3 regions of the Rossellomorea sp. FM04394 genome follow, and region 2 is predicted to be linked to each of the others. Evidence: a T-box and tRNA genes for the amino acid it is inferred to sense, from the RefSeq annotation. Region 2 holds a T-box; the other regions hold tRNA genes.
What was found. The T-box of region 2 lies ahead of thrS (threonine--tRNA ligase). A T-box ahead of a tRNA ligase gene usually reads a tRNA of that ligase, here a tRNA-Thr.
Positions count from the first base shown of each region.

Region 1 (5,962 bases), 790 kb from region 2:
CTTAGTTGCCAGCATTCAGTTGGGCACTCTAAGATGACTGCCGGTGACAAACCGGAGGAAGGTGGGGATGACGTCAAATCATCATGCCCCTTATGACCTGGGCTACACACGTGCTACAATGGACGGTACAAAGGGCAGCAAGACCGCGAGGTTTAGCCAATCCCATAAAACCGTTCTCAGTTCGGATTGTAGGCTGCAACTCGCCTACATGAAGCTGGAATCGCTAGTAATCGCGGATCAGCATGCCGCGGTGAATACGTTCCCGGGCCTTGTACACACCGCCCGTCACACCACGAGAGTTTGTAACACCCGAAGTCGGTGAGGTAACCTTTTGGAGCCAGCCGCCTAAGGTGGGACAGATGATTGGGGTGAAGTCGTAACAAGGTAGCCGTATCGGAAGGTGCGGCTGGATCACCTCCTTTCTAAGGAAGATTTACTAAACAAGTTGACAGTCGAAGTTTTGTTCAGTTTTGATGGTTTAATTACTATCAGGGATTTTTGCGGAAGCAAAATATCCTTCCATAATGTCTCTTGCGAGATAAAAATGGATTTGTTCTTTGAAAACTAGATAAAGATAAATTGATAGTCAAGAAATTACCGAGTATCGCCATTTTAGGTTTTAAACCTGATGTAACAACCAATTCGGTTAAGTTATGAAGGGCGCACGGTGGATGCCTTGGCACTAGGAGCCGACGAAGGACGGGACTAACACCGATATGCTTTGGGGAGCTGTAAGTGAGCTTTGATCCAGAGATTTCCGAATGGGGGAACCCATTGTTCGTAATGGAACAATATCCTTACTTGAATACATAGAGTATGGAAGGCAGACCCAGGGAACTGAAACATCTAAGTACCTGGAGGAAGAGAAAGCAATTGCGATTCCCTGAGTAGCGGCGAGCGAAACGGGATGTAGCCCAAACCAAGAGGCTTGCCTCTTGGGGTTGTAGGACACTCTATACGGAGTTACAAAGGAATGAAGTAGACGAAGAAGTCTGGAAAGGCTCGTCAAAGAAGGTAACAACCCTGTAGTTGAAACTTCATTCCCTCTTGAGTGGATCCTGAGTACGGCGGGACACGTGAAATCCCGTCGGAAGCTGGGAGGACCATCTCCCAAGGCTAAATACTCCCTAGTGACCGATAGTGAACCAGTACCGTGAGGGAAAGGTGAAAAGCACCCCGGAAGGGGAGTGAAATAGAACCTGAAACCGTGTGCCTACAAGTAGTCAGAGCCCGTTAACGGGTGATGGCGTGCCTTTTGTAGAATGAACCGGCGAGTTACGATCCCATGCAAGGTTAAGTCGATGAGACGGAGCCGCAGCGAAAGCGAGTCTGAATAGGGCGAATGAGTATGTGGTCGTAGACCCGAAACCAGGTGATCTACCCATGTCCAGGATGAAGTTCAGGTAACACTGAATGGAGGTCCGAACCCACGCACGTTGAAAAGTGCGGGGATGAGGTGTGGGTAGCGGAGAAATTCCAATCGAACTTGGAGATAGCTGGTTCTCTCCGAAATAGCTTTAGGGCTAGCCTCATGTGTAAGAGTCTTGGAGGTAGAGCACTGTTTGGACTAGGGGCCCTCATCGGGTTACCGAATTCAGACAAACTCCGAATGCCAAAGACTTATCCATGGGAGTCAGACTGCGAGTGATAAGATCCGTAGTCGAAAGGGAAACAGCCCAGACCACCAGCTAAGGTCCCAAAGTATACGTTAAGTGGAAAAGGATGTGGAGTTGCTTAGACAACCAGGATGTTGGCTTAGAAGCAGCCACCATTTAAAGAGTGCGTAATAGCTCACTGGTCGAGTGACTCTGCGCCGAAAATGTACCGGGGCTAAACGTATCACCGAAGCTGTGGATTGACACCTCTAGGTGTCAGTGGTAGGAGAGCGTTCTAAGGACTGCGAAGCTAGACCGTAAGGACTGGTGGAGTGCTTAGAAGTGAGAATGCCGGTATGAGTAGCGAAAGATGGGTGAGAATCCCATCCACCGAATGCCTAAGGTTTCCTGAGGAAGGCTCGTCCGCTCAGGGTTAGTCGGGACCTAAGTCGAGGCCGATAGGCGTAGACGATGGACAACAGGTTGATATTCCTGTACCACCTCTTTTCCGTTTGAGCAATGGGGGGACGCAGGAGGATAGGGTAAGCGCACTGCTGGATATGTGCGTCTAAGCAGTTAGGCTGATGATGAGGCAAATCCCATCATCGTGAAGGCTGAGCTGTGATAGCGAGCGAATTATAGTAGCGAAGTTCCTGATTCCACACTGCCAAGAAAAGCCTCTAGCGAGGAAAAAGGTGCCCGTACCGCAAACCGACACAGGTAGGCGAGGAGAGAATCCTAAGGTGAGCGAGAGAACTCTCGTTAAGGAACTCGGCAAAATGACCCCGTAACTTCGGGAGAAGGGGTGCTCTGGTAGGGTGCAAGCCCGAGAGAGCCGCAGTGAATAGGCCCAGGCGACTGTTTAGCAAAAACACAGGTCTCTGCGAAGCCGTAAGGCGAAGTATAGGGGCTGACGCCTGCCCGGTGCTGGAAGGTTAAGAGGAGTGCTTAGCGCAAGCGAAGGTGCGAATCGAAGCCCCAGTAAACGGCGGCCGTAACTATAACGGTCCTAAGGTAGCGAAATTCCTTGTCGGGTAAGTTCCGACCCGCACGAAAGGCGTAACGATCTGGGCACTGTCTCAACGAGAGACTCGGTGAAATTATAGTACCTGTGAAGATGCAGGTTACCCGCGACAGGACGGAAAGACCCCGTGGAGCTTTACTGTAGCCTGATATTGAATTTTGGTACAGCTTGTACAGGATAGGTAGGAGCCTTGGAAGCCGGAGCGCTAGCTTCGGTGGAGGCATCGGTGGGATACTACCCTGGCTGTATTGAAATTCTAACCCGCGCCCCTTATCGGGGTGGGAGACAGTGTCAGGTGGGCAGTTTGACTGGGGCGGTCGCCTCCTAAAGAGTAACGGAGGCGCCCAAAGGTTCCCTCAGAATGGTTGGAAATCATTCGCAGAGTGTAAAGGCACAAGGGAGCTTGACTGCGAGACCTACAAGTCGAGCAGGGACGAAAGTCGGGCTTAGTGATCCGGTGGTTCCGCATGGAAGGGCCATCGCTCAACGGATAAAAGCTACCCCGGGGATAACAGGCTTATCTCCCCCAAGAGTCCACATCGACGGGGAGGTTTGGCACCTCGATGTCGGCTCATCGCATCCTGGGGCTGTAGTCGGTCCCAAGGGTTGGGCTGTTCGCCCATTAAAGCGGTACGCGAGCTGGGTTCAGAACGTCGTGAGACAGTTCGGTCCCTATCCGTCGTGGGCGCAGGAAATTTGAGAGGAGCTGTCCTTAGTACGAGAGGACCGGGATGGACGCACCGCTGGTGTACCAGTTGTCTTGCCAAAGGCATCGCTGGGTAGCTATGTGCGGAAGGGATAAGTGCTGAAAGCATCTAAGCATGAAGCCCCCCTCGAGATGAGATTTCCCATCACGTAAGTGAGTAAGATCCCTAGAAGATGACTAGGTAGATAGGTCAGAGATGGAAGCATGGCGACATGTGGAGTTGACTGATACTAATCGATCGAGGACTTAACCACACTATAAAGCGGAGGCGGCTTGAACAGAGACGACAAGCATTTCTGGGCAATCAGAAGAGGGTGCCTTTTACCCTCAGCTGATTGAACTGAAATGACTTCGAGTCTCTAGCCGCCGGAGCTGGAATGGTATCTACTTGAAGAAGCAGATACAACATTGGTCGATATTCGGCTTTCTTGACATCAATTCTTTATCTAGTTTTCAGGGAATGAATTTTATACAAAAATATAAAAAAAGCCTTGAAAAATTATATCTACGCGATATAATAGTACTTGTCCTTAAAAAAGAGACAAGAAATTGTCTGGTGACAATGGCGAAGAGGTCACACCCGTTCCCATGCCGAACACGGAAGTTAAGCTCTTCAGCGCCGATGGTAGTTGGGGGATCTCCCCCTGTGAGAGTAGGACGTCGCCAGGCATATCGTTCCGCAGTAGCTCAGTGGTAGAGCTATCGGCTGTTAACCGATCGGTCGCAAGTTCGAATCTTGCCTGCGGAGCCATCATATTGGAGAGCTGTCCGAGTGGCCGAAGGAGCACGATTGGAAATCGTGTAGACGGTTAACGCTGTCTCAAGGGTTCAAATCCCTTGCTCTCCGCCATAACAATTCTTTTTACTAAGGCCCATTGGTCAAGCGGTTAAGACACCGCCCTTTCACGGCGGTAACACGGGTTCGAATCCCGTATGGGTCACCAACACTTTTATCCGAATGTGAAAAACAAACAATTAATATGTTGGAGGATTAGCTCAGCTGGGAGAGCATCTGCCTTACAAGCAGAGGGTCGGCGGTTCGATCCCGTCATCCTCCACCATGATTTTCACGAAGCGTAGTGAAAAAAATCTTCCATATTATATAAGATTATATAAGTTACAATTATATCGTCGCGGGGTGGAGCAGTTCGGTAGCTCGTCGGGCTCATAACCCGAAGGTCGCAGGTTCAAATCCTGTCCCCGCAATACCATTTTTGACTTGGGATAGCATAATCCTTAATGAGTCACGCATGGATAGTTATTTTGACTAACGTCAAGGTAATGAAACCTATTTTGCTAACGCAAAAAGCTTTGGTCCGGTAGTTCAGTTGGTTAGAATGCCTGCCTGTCACGCAGGAGGTCGCGGGTTCGAGTCCCGTCCGGACCGCCATTTTTATTTTACATAGTGGCTCAGTAGCTCAGTTGGTAGAGCAATGGACTGAAAATCCATGTGTCGGCGGTTCGATTCCGTCCTGAGCCACCATTTATTACTTGATGCCGGTGTAGCTCAACTGGTAGAGCAACTGACTTGTAATCAGTAGGTTGGGGGTTCAAGTCCTCTTGCCGGCACCACTCGAGTGATATAATATTTGGAGGGGTAGCGAAGTGGCTAAACGCGGCGGACTGTAAATCCGCTCCTTCGGGTTCGGCAGTTCGAATCTGCCCCCCTCCACCATTTGTTTTTATCTAAGCAGAATATCTATTCTTATAGGGGTATAGTTTAAAGGTAGAACGAAGGTCTCCAAAACCTTTGGTGTGGGTTCGATTCCTACTACCCCTGCCAATTTTATCATGGCGATTGTGGCGAAGTGGTTAACGCACCTGATTGTGGTTCAGGCATTCGTGGGTTCGATTCCCATCAGTCGCCCCATTAAAGTCACATTTTTATTTCCGTGACATATACTATCAGTGGGCTATAGCCAAGCGGTAAGGCATCGCACTTTGACTGCGACATGCGTTGGTTCGAATCCAGCTAGCCCAGTAGTGCGGAAGTAGTTCAGTGGTAGAACACCACCTTGCCAAGGTGGGGGTCGCGGGTTCGAATCCCGTCTTCCGCTCCAATATTAAGGCGGCATAGCCAAGTGGTAAGGCATGGGTCTGCAAAACCCTGATCACCGGTTCAAATCCGGTTGCCGCCTCCAAAATGTAATGCCGGTGTGGCGGAATAGGCAGACGCGCACGACTCAAAATCGTGTTCCTCTGGAGTGCCGGTTCGACCCCGGCCACCGGTACCACATCGCGGGTGTAGTTTAGTGGTAAAACCTCAGCCTTCCAAGCTGATGATGAGGGTTCGATTCCCTTCACCCGCTCCAACTTACATACGACAGGCTTTCTCATTATGAGGAAGTCTTTTTTATTGTCTAATTATGAAAAATCATCTGTTTAGCATGACTTTCATCGTTATTGACGCTTATCTAATCGACTTCGCTCCATTTACTTTCGATCAAGACCAATATATTTTCAAAACTGGACCATTTATTTTCAATTCCACGATTTTATTTTCAAATTTTCCACTTTTATTTTCAATTCCAAGATTTTATTTTCAAAAACTCATTGCACGCTGGGGTCACCTAACTAAACCAAAGAAGTCCAACCTTTTCATATACCCACCACAACACCAAACCCAAACCCATCTAG
Region 1 covers NZ_CP168654.1:1,271,267-1,277,228, forward strand. Annotated here, with positions in the region: rRNA gene ACCB35_RS06325 (16S ribosomal RNA) at 1-422, shown strand, start outside; rRNA gene ACCB35_RS06330 (23S ribosomal RNA) at 645-3,579, shown strand; rRNA gene rrf (5S ribosomal RNA) at 3,878-3,994, shown strand; tRNA gene ACCB35_RS06340 (tRNA-Asn) at 4,002-4,076, shown strand; tRNA gene ACCB35_RS06345 (tRNA-Ser) at 4,084-4,175, shown strand; tRNA gene ACCB35_RS06350 (tRNA-Glu) at 4,195-4,269, shown strand; tRNA gene ACCB35_RS06355 (tRNA-Val) at 4,311-4,386, shown strand; tRNA gene ACCB35_RS06360 (tRNA-Met) at 4,458-4,531, shown strand; tRNA gene ACCB35_RS06365 (tRNA-Asp) at 4,639-4,715, shown strand; tRNA gene ACCB35_RS06370 (tRNA-Phe) at 4,733-4,808, shown strand; tRNA gene ACCB35_RS06375 (tRNA-Thr) at 4,822-4,897, shown strand; tRNA gene ACCB35_RS06380 (tRNA-Tyr) at 4,917-5,000, shown strand; tRNA gene ACCB35_RS06385 (tRNA-Trp) at 5,035-5,108, shown strand; tRNA gene ACCB35_RS06390 (tRNA-His) at 5,120-5,195, shown strand; tRNA gene ACCB35_RS06395 (tRNA-Gln) at 5,235-5,306, shown strand; tRNA gene ACCB35_RS06400 (tRNA-Gly) at 5,311-5,385, shown strand; tRNA gene ACCB35_RS06405 (tRNA-Cys) at 5,393-5,466, shown strand; tRNA gene ACCB35_RS06410 (tRNA-Leu) at 5,476-5,559, shown strand; tRNA gene ACCB35_RS06415 (tRNA-Gly) at 5,564-5,637, shown strand.
Region 1: it encodes a tRNA-Thr, which carries the amino acid that the T-box ahead of thrS (threonine--tRNA ligase) is inferred to sense. The anticodon was not compared.

Region 2 (5,962 bases):
GTGCAGGACTGCTTTCATCGGTTGGAGAAAGCAAGCACTGTTTATCAAGTGAAGTGATCAAAAGGCCGTTCTCCATCGAAGACGCCATCCATACCAGCTATGATGTTACCTCTATGCAAACTCAATTATTTGTTTGTGAAAGTTTCGACCAACTCATTGAAGACGTCGAGAAATTCGGAGAGACCATGGCTTTCCGTAAAGGTGGAACAGAAGCTATAGATAAAGCGATACATTCTAATCAACTTGCTCATATCGAATACAATTCAGGATTACAAGTCACCGGCATCTTCAGAGAAGTAATAAAAAATGAGCATGGTGAAGCTATCTACGTCAAAACCGTAGGACCTACTTCACTTTCCATCCAAGACGAGCAGCTCGATCATCACGGGACAGACCATCACGCTGATGGCTTTGGTGCACCTATCGGTATCCTTGAGGATGGTACCATTCTTGAGGACCAGACCGAAGCGGATTTAAGGAAGCTTGGCATTGAGATGAATAAAATGATGCAAATCACATTTGATGGTGGGATTGAAGTCTCTGGACATGTGACGAATCTCGTCTTTCACCATCATCATCTTGTTCTCATATCAATTGATGAATGTATGGTGACTTTGGGTGAACACGTTTTATTCCACCCTTCATGGGGAACTTACGATTTGGCAGTAGGCAGTGAAATCGTTTCAGCGCGTCCACATGCGGCTGATTATGGTGCTTTCTTCGGACACACCCCACTCATTGAAGAAGAGGATGGCAAACCCCGTGATCTTACACCATTGGACAGCCTCTTTAGAGAGGTCAGAGAACTGAGAGAAGTAGCCTTTTCCATAGATCTTATTCATAGTATAGTTGGCAGGCTGAAAGAGGATTTCCCTGAAGAGTGGCTGCTTAGACTTGAAATGATTGAACTATTGCAGATTCACGAGCCGGAATCTCAGTTAAAGGAAGAGCTTCTGAAAGACTTAAATATATTAAGTAAGCAGGATCGGTTTGCACGTCTCATTCAAAATGGTCTTGATGTCATATATGGAAGGAAAGGAGTTATGGTATGAAGAAGTTAAGTGAAGCTGCCATTTCTCATAAACTTGAAACTCTTGAGAAATGGCGCATTAAAGAAGAGAAATGGATTGAACGGCGCTACCGGTTCAAGAATTATCTTGAAGGAATAAGGTTTGTCAACAAGCTGGCAGAGGCAGCGGAGGAAGTGAATCACCATCCATTTATAACGATTCAATACAAATTGGTTATAGTAGAGTTGACTTCCTGGAGTGAAAATGGCCTCACGGATTTGGACTTCGATGTGGCGATTCAGTATGAAAAGCTCTATAAGGAAATGGTGTAAACAAAAGAGACGGTCACACGTGGCCGTCTCTCTTTTTCAATGCCTCTTAATCCAAATACTCACCCGTCAAACTTGAATTCAAATATCTAGCCATACCCGTTTTCAGTTTCTTCATTCCATGTTTTCTATAAAACTCTTCATTACCGGTTGTGGAGATTAATTGAACGCAGGAAACATCTTTTAACTGCTCTAAAAGGTCACTCATGATGAGACTGCCGATTCCAATTTTTTGATACTCTAGATGAACGACCACATCATATATTGCTGCATTGAATACACCATCCGTTAGGGCTCTTCCAACTCCAATGATCCTACCATCACTTATAGCGAAAGTGACTATATCACTTCTTTGAAAAACCTTGGTAATTACTTCATTTGAATGCTTCAACCAACCTGCTGACTGGTACACTGCACGTATCTCATCTATCTTATCCGGATCATATTTGTTATGGATCCCGATCTCCATTATGCTTTGCTCCTCCCATCTAGGTTTAAGTGAATAAAATGCCCATTATCAAAGTCTCGTCTCTTCATGATTAATTAGTGTTCCCCGCTTCTGACCTGAGCATATTTCCTCCATGATTCCTGCCTGATCAAAATTAAAAATGTGAACAGGAAGTTTATAGTCCCTTGCTAACAGCAGAGCTGATTGATCCATGACTTTAATATTATTCGTTACAACGTCATCATAATTTAGGTTATGGTACATCTTGGCCTTTTTATCCCGTTTAGGGTCACTTGTAAAAACACCATCGACCCCTTGCTTGGCTACCAGGATGGCGTCACTATTCGTTTCAATGGCTCGCTGAACGCTGGGATAATCCGTCGTAACGAAAGGTTGACCATTCCCACCACCGAATATGACAATATATCCTTTTGCAAGATGATGAACGGCGCGAAGTCGAATATAAGGTTCAGCTAACGTTGAAACTGGAATTGAAGTCATCACTCGAACTTCTTTGTCGGTTTTGCTTTTCAACACCCCTCTAAGCATCAAACTGTTGATGATGGTTCCAAGGGTTCCAATACTGTCTGCTTCTACCCGGTCTATTCCCCATGTATCTGCAAGACTGCCTCGAAATATATTGCCACCACCTACCACCAAGGAGACTTCAATCCCCATATTGACGATGGACATGATTTCTCCTGCAATGTGTTCAAGTTCTTCTGCACCAAAATTATTTCCTTCCTTATCAGCCAATGCCCCACCACTTAATTTAATTAATACACGCTTATATCTCATCTTTTTTCCTCCCCTGGACATAAAAAAAGAACTAAAAAGGTAATGGATAATACCCTTTTAGCTCTTTTTATAGGGGGAGAAATGGCTAAACATGATCGATAATATTGTTGCATTCCTTCTCCCCCTCTCATATTCAGAATTTTCTTTCTCCAATTGTAAAGAAAATTCAGGAAAAGGTCAAGTGGATTTATAACGCTTAGTTCGACTGTTTATCCGAGCCATTTATCTCTTCTTGTAACTTCAATAAAGCATCTTCTATCTTCAACATGCCGACGTTTCCTTCCTTCCTCTTACGTAACGAAATAGAATCACCCTCGACCTCCTTATCTCCAATTACCATCATATAAGGAACTTTTTGCATCTCTGCTTCTCTGATTTTCATACCGACTTTTTCTACACGATCATCGATTTCCACCCTAAACCCTTCTCTTTCTAATTGAGACTTCACAGCTTGAGCATATTGGATATGCGCGTCGGAGATTGGAAGGATTTTGACCTGGTGTGGAGCTAACCAAAGGGGAAAGTCTCCTCCGAAATGTTCAATGATGATTGCCATAAAGCGTTCGATCGAACCGTATATCGCTCGATGAATCATAATCGGTCTGGCTGTTCCATTGTCTTCTCCAATATATTCACACTCAAATTTTTCAGGCATTTGAAAATCAAGTTGAACTGTTCCACATTGCCAGCTTCGACCAATGACGTCCAATATATGAAAATCAATTTTGGGCCCGTAGAAAGCACCGTCTCCTTTATTAACATGATAGTTGACTCCTCTCTCTTTCAACACACCTTCCAAATCTCCTTCAGCTTGATCCCATAATGCAACGGAGCCCATAAAATCTTCCGGACGAGTCGAAAGCTCAACCTTATAGTCAAACCCGAATTTACTATAGAAAAGATCGATAAGATCCAATACTTTATGAAGCTCCGACCGGATTTGATCTTCCCTTACAAATAGATGAGCATCATCCTGAGTGAAGGAGCGGACTCTCAATAATCCGCTTAATGAACCCGATAGCTCATGTCGATGAACCAATCCCAGTTCACCATATCGAAGGGGTAATTCACGATAACTTCTTCTCTTACTTTTATAGATCAAGACTGCCCCTGGGCAACTCATTGGCTTGATTGCATATTTCTGATCATCTACCTCTGAGAAATACATATTCTCATGGTAATGATCCCAGTGCCCTGACTTTTCCCATAGCTCCTGCTTCATCATGATGGGAGTCCTAATCTCTTGGTATCCTGCTTTCCGATGCTCCTTCTTCCAAAAGTCTTCCAATTCATTACGTAATAGCATCCCTTTCGGTAAATAAAAGGGCATCCCTGGTGCTTCCTCCATCGATACAAAAAGCTCCAGCTCCTGACCCAATTTCCTGTGATTACGTTTTTCCACTTCAGATTGAATTGACATTTTGTCTCCTCCTAATCATTTTTTTATATAAAAAACCGCATTCATCCCTGTCAAGGGACGAATGCGGTCGTGGTACCACCCTAATTCCGAAGTGCTGAACAAAAGCCCTCCGCTCAAAGTTGATAACGGTTTTCCCGATTATGGATACTGACATTTCACCATAATAGCTCCAAGGTGGTAAATCATTTCCTTTTCTTCAGGGCTCTCAGCCATGTGACCCTGTTCTCTGGTAAGAAAAGCAGTAAATGATTCGTGTCCTCTTCATCACTTTTTATTCAATTAATAAAAAAACCGCACCCATCCCTAACCAAGGGACGAGTGCGGTCGTGGTTCCACCCTAATTCCGAAGTGTAAAATAGTACTCTTCGCTTAAGTAAGATAACGGTTTTCCCGATTATGGATACTGACATTTCACCATAATAGCTCCGAGGTGGTAAGTCATTCCTTTCTCTTCAGGGCTCTCAGCCGGTGACCCTGCTCTCTGATCAAGAAAAAACAGAATGAATCATGTCCTCATCTTTGCTTTCGTATAGTATATTCAATTTAGAATAAAATTGTTATTGAAATTATATGGTAGTATTTTCTAACTGTCAAGAGTGATTTTAGTAAAAAACAAGAAATATTATCGCGACCAGAACCAGTCGATAAATGGCAAAAGGAATTAACCTGATCTTATTGATTACTTTAAGAAAAAAGTGTATTGACAGATAAGCGAATAGAAATGCACTTAGAAATCCAACCAATAAAAACGGTAGAAATTCAGGGGTGAAGTACATCCAGTTCTTCATTAGAGAAAGGGAACTTGCTCCCAGCATGATCGGAACCGCCATTATGAATGTAAAATCCGACGCAGCCCGGTAGCTTAATCCAAGTAAAACTCCTCCAGAGATGGTGGATCCTGACCGTGAAAATCCTGGCCATAATGATAAGCATTGAATAAGCCCGATCACCATCGCTTTTTTATGTGTTATCTGATCAACATTTTCCACTGTGACGCTTTTGGGGCGAAATAAATCCGCTGCAATCATGAGGAAAGCACCGATCGTTAAGCCAGCCAGAACTGTATTAAGCGAAAAAAGATGCTCATCGATATAATCCTCAAATAACAAGCCCAGGATCACTGCGGGAATCAATCCAGCCAGTATGTGGGTTAACTTTAAACTGGATGTTTTACTTGCGGTACGTTGATTAAATCCAAGTAAATCTTTAAATCTCTCTCTAAATACAATGACAACCGCTAAAATTGAGCCTAGTTGGATCACAACTTTGAACGTATTTGCTGGATATTTACCCAATACTTCTTTTGATTTGATCCATAAATCGTCTACTACTATCATATGGCCAGTGGAAGATACAGGGGCAAATTCCGTTAACCCCTCGACCAAGCCTAAGATGAATGCTTTTATTAACATGATGACGTCCATTTATCATTTCTCCTCTATCGTTTAATCATACTGTGAATAAAGCAGTCATGAAAGATAGTTGGAGTGATATTTCACGATGACTTCAAAACCGGTTGAATCCCCACTACAATGGGAAAAGAGTCGCTCATTGAAAAAAATGGGAGGAATCAGGGGCAGAATTCTTTTAAAAGGAAATCTACTTTTATCTTCTACTTTCTTCGTCACTAAAGTCGGGTTCAATGAGAAAGAATCATCCTCAAGATAGGCAATCTGGGCTTGATCCTGAATGACTTCTCCTCCCATATGAACCTGAACATCGTTTATCTGCTGGAAAATTCCAAAACAGCAAAATAGCACAAGCAACATGACTTTCTTCACACTCTTGCCCCCGTCCCGTGATAATCTAGCTTATCATACTATAACCGACACGGGACGACAATAAGGAATTGTAAGCTATTAAACAGAACACTTCCAATGAATCATTTGACTGACGAAAGGAGTCTAAAATCAATTATTTAAGTCAAATCAAAAAAAGCACAGTCAAGGGGTTTCCC
Region 2 covers NZ_CP168654.1:2,061,084-2,067,045, reverse strand. Annotated here, with positions in the region: gene ACCB35_RS10290 (aromatic amino acid hydroxylase) at 1-1,052, shown strand, start outside; gene ACCB35_RS10285 (4a-hydroxytetrahydrobiopterin dehydratase) at 1,049-1,342, shown strand; gene ACCB35_RS10280 (GNAT family N-acetyltransferase) at 1,389-1,808, opposite strand; gene pyrH (UMP kinase) at 1,857-2,585, opposite strand; gene thrS (threonine--tRNA ligase) at 2,782-4,005, opposite strand; T-box leader at 4,056-4,279, opposite strand; gene ACCB35_RS10265 (undecaprenyl-diphosphate phosphatase) at 4,608-5,429, opposite strand; gene ACCB35_RS10260 (hypothetical protein) at 5,475-5,786, opposite strand.

Region 3 (5,962 bases), 1.5 Mb from region 2:
TATTGTAATTAAAATGTGAGCTGAAAAGAGGAGTGTAGAAGTTGATAATATAATGGGAAAAGTCGATAATATATGGTGGAAAGTCGATAATATATGGCGGAAAGTCGATAATATATCCCTCGTACAGAAGTAGAAGCATGCTTTCTCATGTAAAACAGATTAATCTAGCCCCGATCTGGCTTCATATTCAACTAAATCTCTTTATTTAGTCATATTTTCATTTTATTTTTAATAAAATGGCCACCAATTCTTCTTTATACAATAAAAAAAGACTATCAAAATGATAGTCTTTTTTTAGATGACCCATACGGGATTCGAACCCGTGTTACCGCCGTGAAAGGGCGGTGTCTTAACCGCTTGACCAATGGGCCATAATATGGCGGAGAAGGAGGGATTTGAACCCTCGCGCCGGTTGCCCGACCTACACCCTTAGCAGGGGCGCCTCTTCAGCCACTTGAGTACTTCCCCATATTGGCTCCGCAGGCAAGATTCGAACTTGCGACCGATCGGTTAACAGCCGATAGCTCTACCACTGAGCTACTGCGGAATAATGAAATGGTGGGCCTAAGTGGACTCGAACCACCGACCTCACGCTTATCAGGCGTGCGCTCTAACCAGCTGAGCTATAGGCCCATTAAGAATTGGAGCGGGTGAAGGGAATCGAACCCTCATCATCAGCTTGGAAGGCTGAGGTTTTACCACTAAACTACACCCGCGGTAATGAAATAAGAAAGTATGGGGCGACTGATGGGAATCGAACCCACGAATGCCTGAACCACAATCAGGTGCGTTAACCACTTCGCCACAATCGCCATAATATCTTTAAATAAAAAATGGTGGCTCAGGACGGAATCGAACCGCCGACACATGGATTTTCAGTCCATTGCTCTACCAACTGAGCTACTGAGCCTTACTTTAGAGTAAAATATTTAATTATGAACCATAATCTTTTTTTAGAAAATGGCGGTCCGGACGGGACTCGAACCCGCGACCTCCTGCGTGACAGGCAGGCATTCTAACCAACTGAACTACCGGACCAGAGTTTTTTGCGTCAGCAAAATAACTTTCATTGTTTGCGCCAGCAAAATAGGTTTCATTATTCTGCGATAGCGAAAATAACTATCCATGCGTGACTCATCAAGGAATATCCTATCCTAAGTCAAAAATGGTATTGCGGGGACAGGATTTGAACCTGCGACCTTCGGGTTATGAGCCCGACGAGCTACCGAACTGCTCCACCCCGCGACGATATATAGAATTTACCATAGAATAAAATATGGAGGAGGAAGGGGGATTCGAACCCCCGCGGGCTGTTACACCCCTGTCGGTTTTCAAGACCGATCCCTTCAGCCGGACTTGGGTATTCCTCCGTAATGAAAATGGTACTTGGTGGACCTTGTAGGACTCGAACCTACGACCGGACGGTTATGAGCCGTCTGCTCTAACCAACTGAGCTAAAGGTCCCTTTTGGTAGCGGCGGAGGGGATCGAACCCCCGACCTCACGGGTATGAACCGTACGCTCTAGCCAGCTGAGCTACACCGCCAAGAAACATTTAATATCAAATTAATTGATAGATGGATATCCCAAATATCATTGAAGTTTAGTTTACTTTCGTAAAAAAACTTGGTGGAGCCTAGCGGGATCGAACCGCTGACCTCCTGCGTGCAAAGCAGGCGCTCTCCCAGCTGAGCTAAGGCCCCAAAGAAGTGGTCGGGAAGACAGGATTCGAACCTGCGACCCCTTGGTCCCAAACCAAGTGCTCTACCAAGCTGAGCTACTTCCCGATCTATATGGCGCGCCCGAGAGGAGTCGAACCCCTAACCTTTTGATCCGTAGTCAAACGCTCTATCCAATTGAGCTACGGGCGCAAAATAATTCATTAAAGACAAAGCAAGGAAAGTTATTTTGCTGGCGCAAAAAACTTTGGTGCCGAGGACCGGAATCGAACCGGTACGGTAGTCACCTACCGCAGGATTTTAAGTCCTGTGCGTCTGCCAGTTCCGCCACCCCGGCAAAATCTTCTGGAGCGGAAGACGGGATTCGAACCCGCGACCCCCACCTTGGCAAGGTGGTGTTCTACCACTGAACTACTTCCGCATAATAAATGGTGCGGGTGAAGGGACTTGAACCCCCACGCCTTGCGGCGCCAGATCCTAAGTCTGGTGCGTCTGCCAATTCCGCCACACCCGCATGTATGATTGATAATTTGCTATTGCAAAAATCAATGGTGAGCCATGAAGGACTCGAACCTTCGACCCTCTGATTAAAAGTCAGATGCTCTACCAACTGAGCTAATGGCTCATCTATATAGTAAGAAAACCAAATGGTGCCGGCAAGAGGACTTGAACCCCCAACCTACTGATTACAAGTCAGTTGCTCTACCAGTTGAGCTACACCGGCATATTTACTTTCAAATGAAGTTTTTAAAACAAGTTACTTCATAGAAGCAGTTCAAGGAAAGATATTTTGCTGGCGCAAAATAAAATGAAGTTTATTTTACTTTCGTAAAAAACTTGGTGGAGGATGACGGGATCGAACCGCCGACCCTCTGCTTGTAAGGCAGATGCTCTCCCAGCTGAGCTAATCCTCCAAAATATAAAGCCTGGCGACGTCCTACTCTCACAGGGGGAGATCCCCCAACTACCATCGGCGCTGAAGAGCTTAACTTCCGTGTTCGGCATGGGAACGGGTGTGACCTCTTCGCCATAGTCACCAGACAATTTCTTGTCTCTTTTTTAGGGACAAGTACTATTATATCGCGTAGATATAATTTTTCAAGGTTTTTTTATATTTTCGTATAAAATTTATTCCCTGAAAACTAGATAAAGAATTGATGTCAAGAAAGCCGAATATCAGCCAATGTTGTTCATTTAAAAATGACTCTTTGTGGTTAAGTCCTCGATCGATTAGTATCAGTCAACTCCACATGTCGCCATGCTTCCATCTCTGACCTATCTACCTAGTCATCTTCTAGGGATCTTACTCACATACGTGATGGGAAATCTCATCTCGAGGGGGGCTTCATGCTTAGATGCTTTCAGCACTTATCCCTTCCGCACATAGCTACCCAGCGATGCCTTTGGCAAGACAACTGGTACACCAGCGGTGCGTCCATCCCGGTCCTCTCGTACTAAGGACAGCTCCTCTCAAATTTCCTGCGCCCACGACGGATAGGGACCGAACTGTCTCACGACGTTCTGAACCCAGCTCGCGTACCGCTTTAATGGGCGAACAGCCCAACCCTTGGGACCGACTACAGCCCCAGGATGCGATGAGCCGACATCGAGGTGCCAAACCTCCCCGTCGATGTGGACTCTTGGGGGAGATAAGCCTGTTATCCCCGGGGTAGCTTTTATCCGTTGAGCGATGGCCCTTCCATGCGGAACCACCGGATCACTAAGCCCGACTTTCGTCCCTGCTCGACTTGTAGGTCTCGCAGTCAAGCTCCCTTGTGCCTTTACACTCTGCGAATGATTTCCAACCATTCTGAGGGAACCTTTGGGCGCCTCCGTTACTCTTTAGGAGGCGACCGCCCCAGTCAAACTGCCCACCTGACACTGTCTCCCACCCCGATAAGGGGCGCGGGTTAGAATTTCAATACAGCCAGGGTAGTATCCCACCGATGCCTCCACCGAAGCTGGCGCTCCGGCTTCCAAGGCTCCTACCTATCCTGTACAAGCTGTACCAAAATTCAATATCAGGCTACAGTAAAGCTCCACGGGGTCTTTCCGTCCTGTCGCGGGTAACCTGCATCTTCACAGGTACTATAATTTCACCGAGTCTCTCGTTGAGACAGTGCCCAGATCGTTACGCCTTTCGTGCGGGTCGGAACTTACCCGACAAGGAATTTCGCTACCTTAGGACCGTTATAGTTACGGCCGCCGTTTACTGGGGCTTCGATTCGCACCTTCGCTTGCGCTAAGCACTCCTCTTAACCTTCCAGCACCGGGCAGGCGTCAGCCCCTATACTTCGCCTTACGGCTTCGCAGAGACCTGTGTTTTTGCTAAACAGTCGCCTGGGCCTATTCACTGCGGCTCTCTCGGGCTTGCACCCTACCAGAGCACCCCTTCTCCCGAAGTTACGGGGTCATTTTGCCGAGTTCCTTAACGAGAGTTCTCTCGCTCACCTTAGGATTCTCTCCTCGCCTACCTGTGTCGGTTTGCGGTACGGGCACCTTTTTCCTCGCTAGAGGCTTTTCTTGGCAGTGTGGAATCAGGAACTTCGCTACTATAATTCGCTCGCTATCACAGCTCAGCCTTCACGATGATGGGATTTGCCTCATCATCAGCCTAACTGCTTAGACGCACATATCCAGCAGTGCGCTTACCCTATCCTCCTGCGTCCCCCCATTGCTCAAACGGAAAAGAGGTGGTACAGGAATATCAACCTGTTGTCCATCGTCTACGCCTATCGGCCTCGACTTAGGTCCCGACTAACCCTGAGCGGACGAGCCTTCCTCAGGAAACCTTAGGCATTCGGTGGATGGGATTCTCACCCATCTTTCGCTACTCATACCGGCATTCTCACTTCTAAGCACTCCACCAGTCCTTACGGTCTAGCTTCGCAGTCCTTAGAACGCTCTCCTACCACTGACACCTAGAGGTGTCAATCCACAGCTTCGGTGATACGTTTAGCCCCGGTACATTTTCGGCGCAGAGTCACTCGACCAGTGAGCTATTACGCACTCTTTAAATGGTGGCTGCTTCTAAGCCAACATCCTGGTTGTCTAAGCAACTCCACATCCTTTTCCACTTAACGTATACTTTGGGACCTTAGCTGGTGGTCTGGGCTGTTTCCCTTTCGACTACGGATCTTATCACTCGCAGTCTGACTCCCATGGATAAGTCTTTGGCATTCGGAGTTTGTCTGAATTCGGTAACCCGATGAGGGCCCCTAGTCCAAACAGTGCTCTACCTCCAAGACTCTTACACATGAGGCTAGCCCTAAAGCTATTTCGGAGAGAACCAGCTATCTCCAAGTTCGATTGGAATTTCTCCGCTACCCACACCTCATCCCCGCACTTTTCAACGTGCGTGGGTTCGGACCTCCATTCAGTGTTACCTGAACTTCATCCTGGACATGGGTAGATCACCTGGTTTCGGGTCTACGACCACATACTCATTCGCCCTATTCAGACTCGCTTTCGCTGCGGCTCCGTCTCATCGACTTAACCTTGCATGGGATCGTAACTCGCCGGTTCATTCTACAAAAGGCACGCCATCACCCGTTAACGGGCTCTGACTACTTGTAGGCACACGGTTTCAGGTTCTATTTCACTCCCCTTCCGGGGTGCTTTTCACCTTTCCCTCACGGTACTGGTTCACTATCGGTCACTAGGGAGTATTTAGCCTTGGGAGATGGTCCTCCCAGCTTCCGACGGGATTTCACGTGTCCCGCCGTACTCAGGATCCACTCAAGAGAGAATGAAGTTTCAACTACAGGGTTGTTACCTTCTTTGACGAGCCTTTCCAGACTTCTTCGTCTACTTCATTCCTTTGTAACTCCGTATAGAGTGTCCTACAACCCCAAGAGGCAAGCCTCTTGGTTTGGGCTACATCCCGTTTCGCTCGCCGCTACTCAGGGAATCGCAATTGCTTTCTCTTCCTCCAGGTACTTAGATGTTTCAGTTCCCTGGGTCTGCCTTCCATACTCTATGTATTCAAGTAAGGATATTGTTCCATTACGAACAATGGGTTCCCCCATTCGGAAATCTCTGGATCAAAGCTCACTTACAGCTCCCCAAAGCATATCGGTGTTAGTCCCGTCCTTCGTCGGCTCCTAGTGCCAAGGCATCCACCGTGCGCCCTTCATAACTTAACCGAATTGGTTGTTACATCAGGTTTAAAACCTAAAATGGCGATACTCGGTAATTTCTTGACTATCAATTATATCTTTATCTAGTTTTCAAAGAACAAATCCATTTTCATCTCGTAAGAGACAAAAAGTTTTGATGGTTGAA
Region 3 covers NZ_CP168654.1:3,524,977-3,530,938, forward strand. Annotated here, with positions in the region: tRNA gene ACCB35_RS17720 (tRNA-Glu) at 300-371, opposite strand; tRNA gene ACCB35_RS17725 (tRNA-Ser) at 378-468, opposite strand; tRNA gene ACCB35_RS17730 (tRNA-Asn) at 473-547, opposite strand; tRNA gene ACCB35_RS17735 (tRNA-Ile) at 557-633, opposite strand; tRNA gene ACCB35_RS17740 (tRNA-Gly) at 643-716, opposite strand; tRNA gene ACCB35_RS17745 (tRNA-His) at 737-812, opposite strand; tRNA gene ACCB35_RS17750 (tRNA-Phe) at 835-910, opposite strand; tRNA gene ACCB35_RS17755 (tRNA-Asp) at 962-1,038, opposite strand; tRNA gene ACCB35_RS17760 (tRNA-Met) at 1,172-1,245, opposite strand; tRNA gene ACCB35_RS17765 (tRNA-Ser) at 1,278-1,370, opposite strand; tRNA gene ACCB35_RS17770 (tRNA-Ile) at 1,388-1,464, opposite strand; tRNA gene ACCB35_RS17775 (tRNA-Met) at 1,469-1,545, opposite strand; tRNA gene ACCB35_RS17780 (tRNA-Ala) at 1,627-1,702, opposite strand; tRNA gene ACCB35_RS17785 (tRNA-Pro) at 1,710-1,786, opposite strand; tRNA gene ACCB35_RS17790 (tRNA-Arg) at 1,794-1,870, opposite strand; tRNA gene ACCB35_RS17795 (tRNA-Leu) at 1,927-2,015, opposite strand; tRNA gene ACCB35_RS17800 (tRNA-Gly) at 2,025-2,099, opposite strand; tRNA gene ACCB35_RS17805 (tRNA-Leu) at 2,108-2,192, opposite strand; tRNA gene ACCB35_RS17810 (tRNA-Lys) at 2,228-2,303, opposite strand; tRNA gene ACCB35_RS17815 (tRNA-Thr) at 2,327-2,402, opposite strand; tRNA gene ACCB35_RS17820 (tRNA-Val) at 2,517-2,592, opposite strand; rRNA gene rrf (5S ribosomal RNA) at 2,603-2,719, opposite strand; rRNA gene ACCB35_RS17830 (23S ribosomal RNA) at 2,889-5,823, opposite strand.
Region 3: it encodes a tRNA-Thr, which carries the amino acid that the T-box ahead of thrS (threonine--tRNA ligase) is inferred to sense. The anticodon was not compared.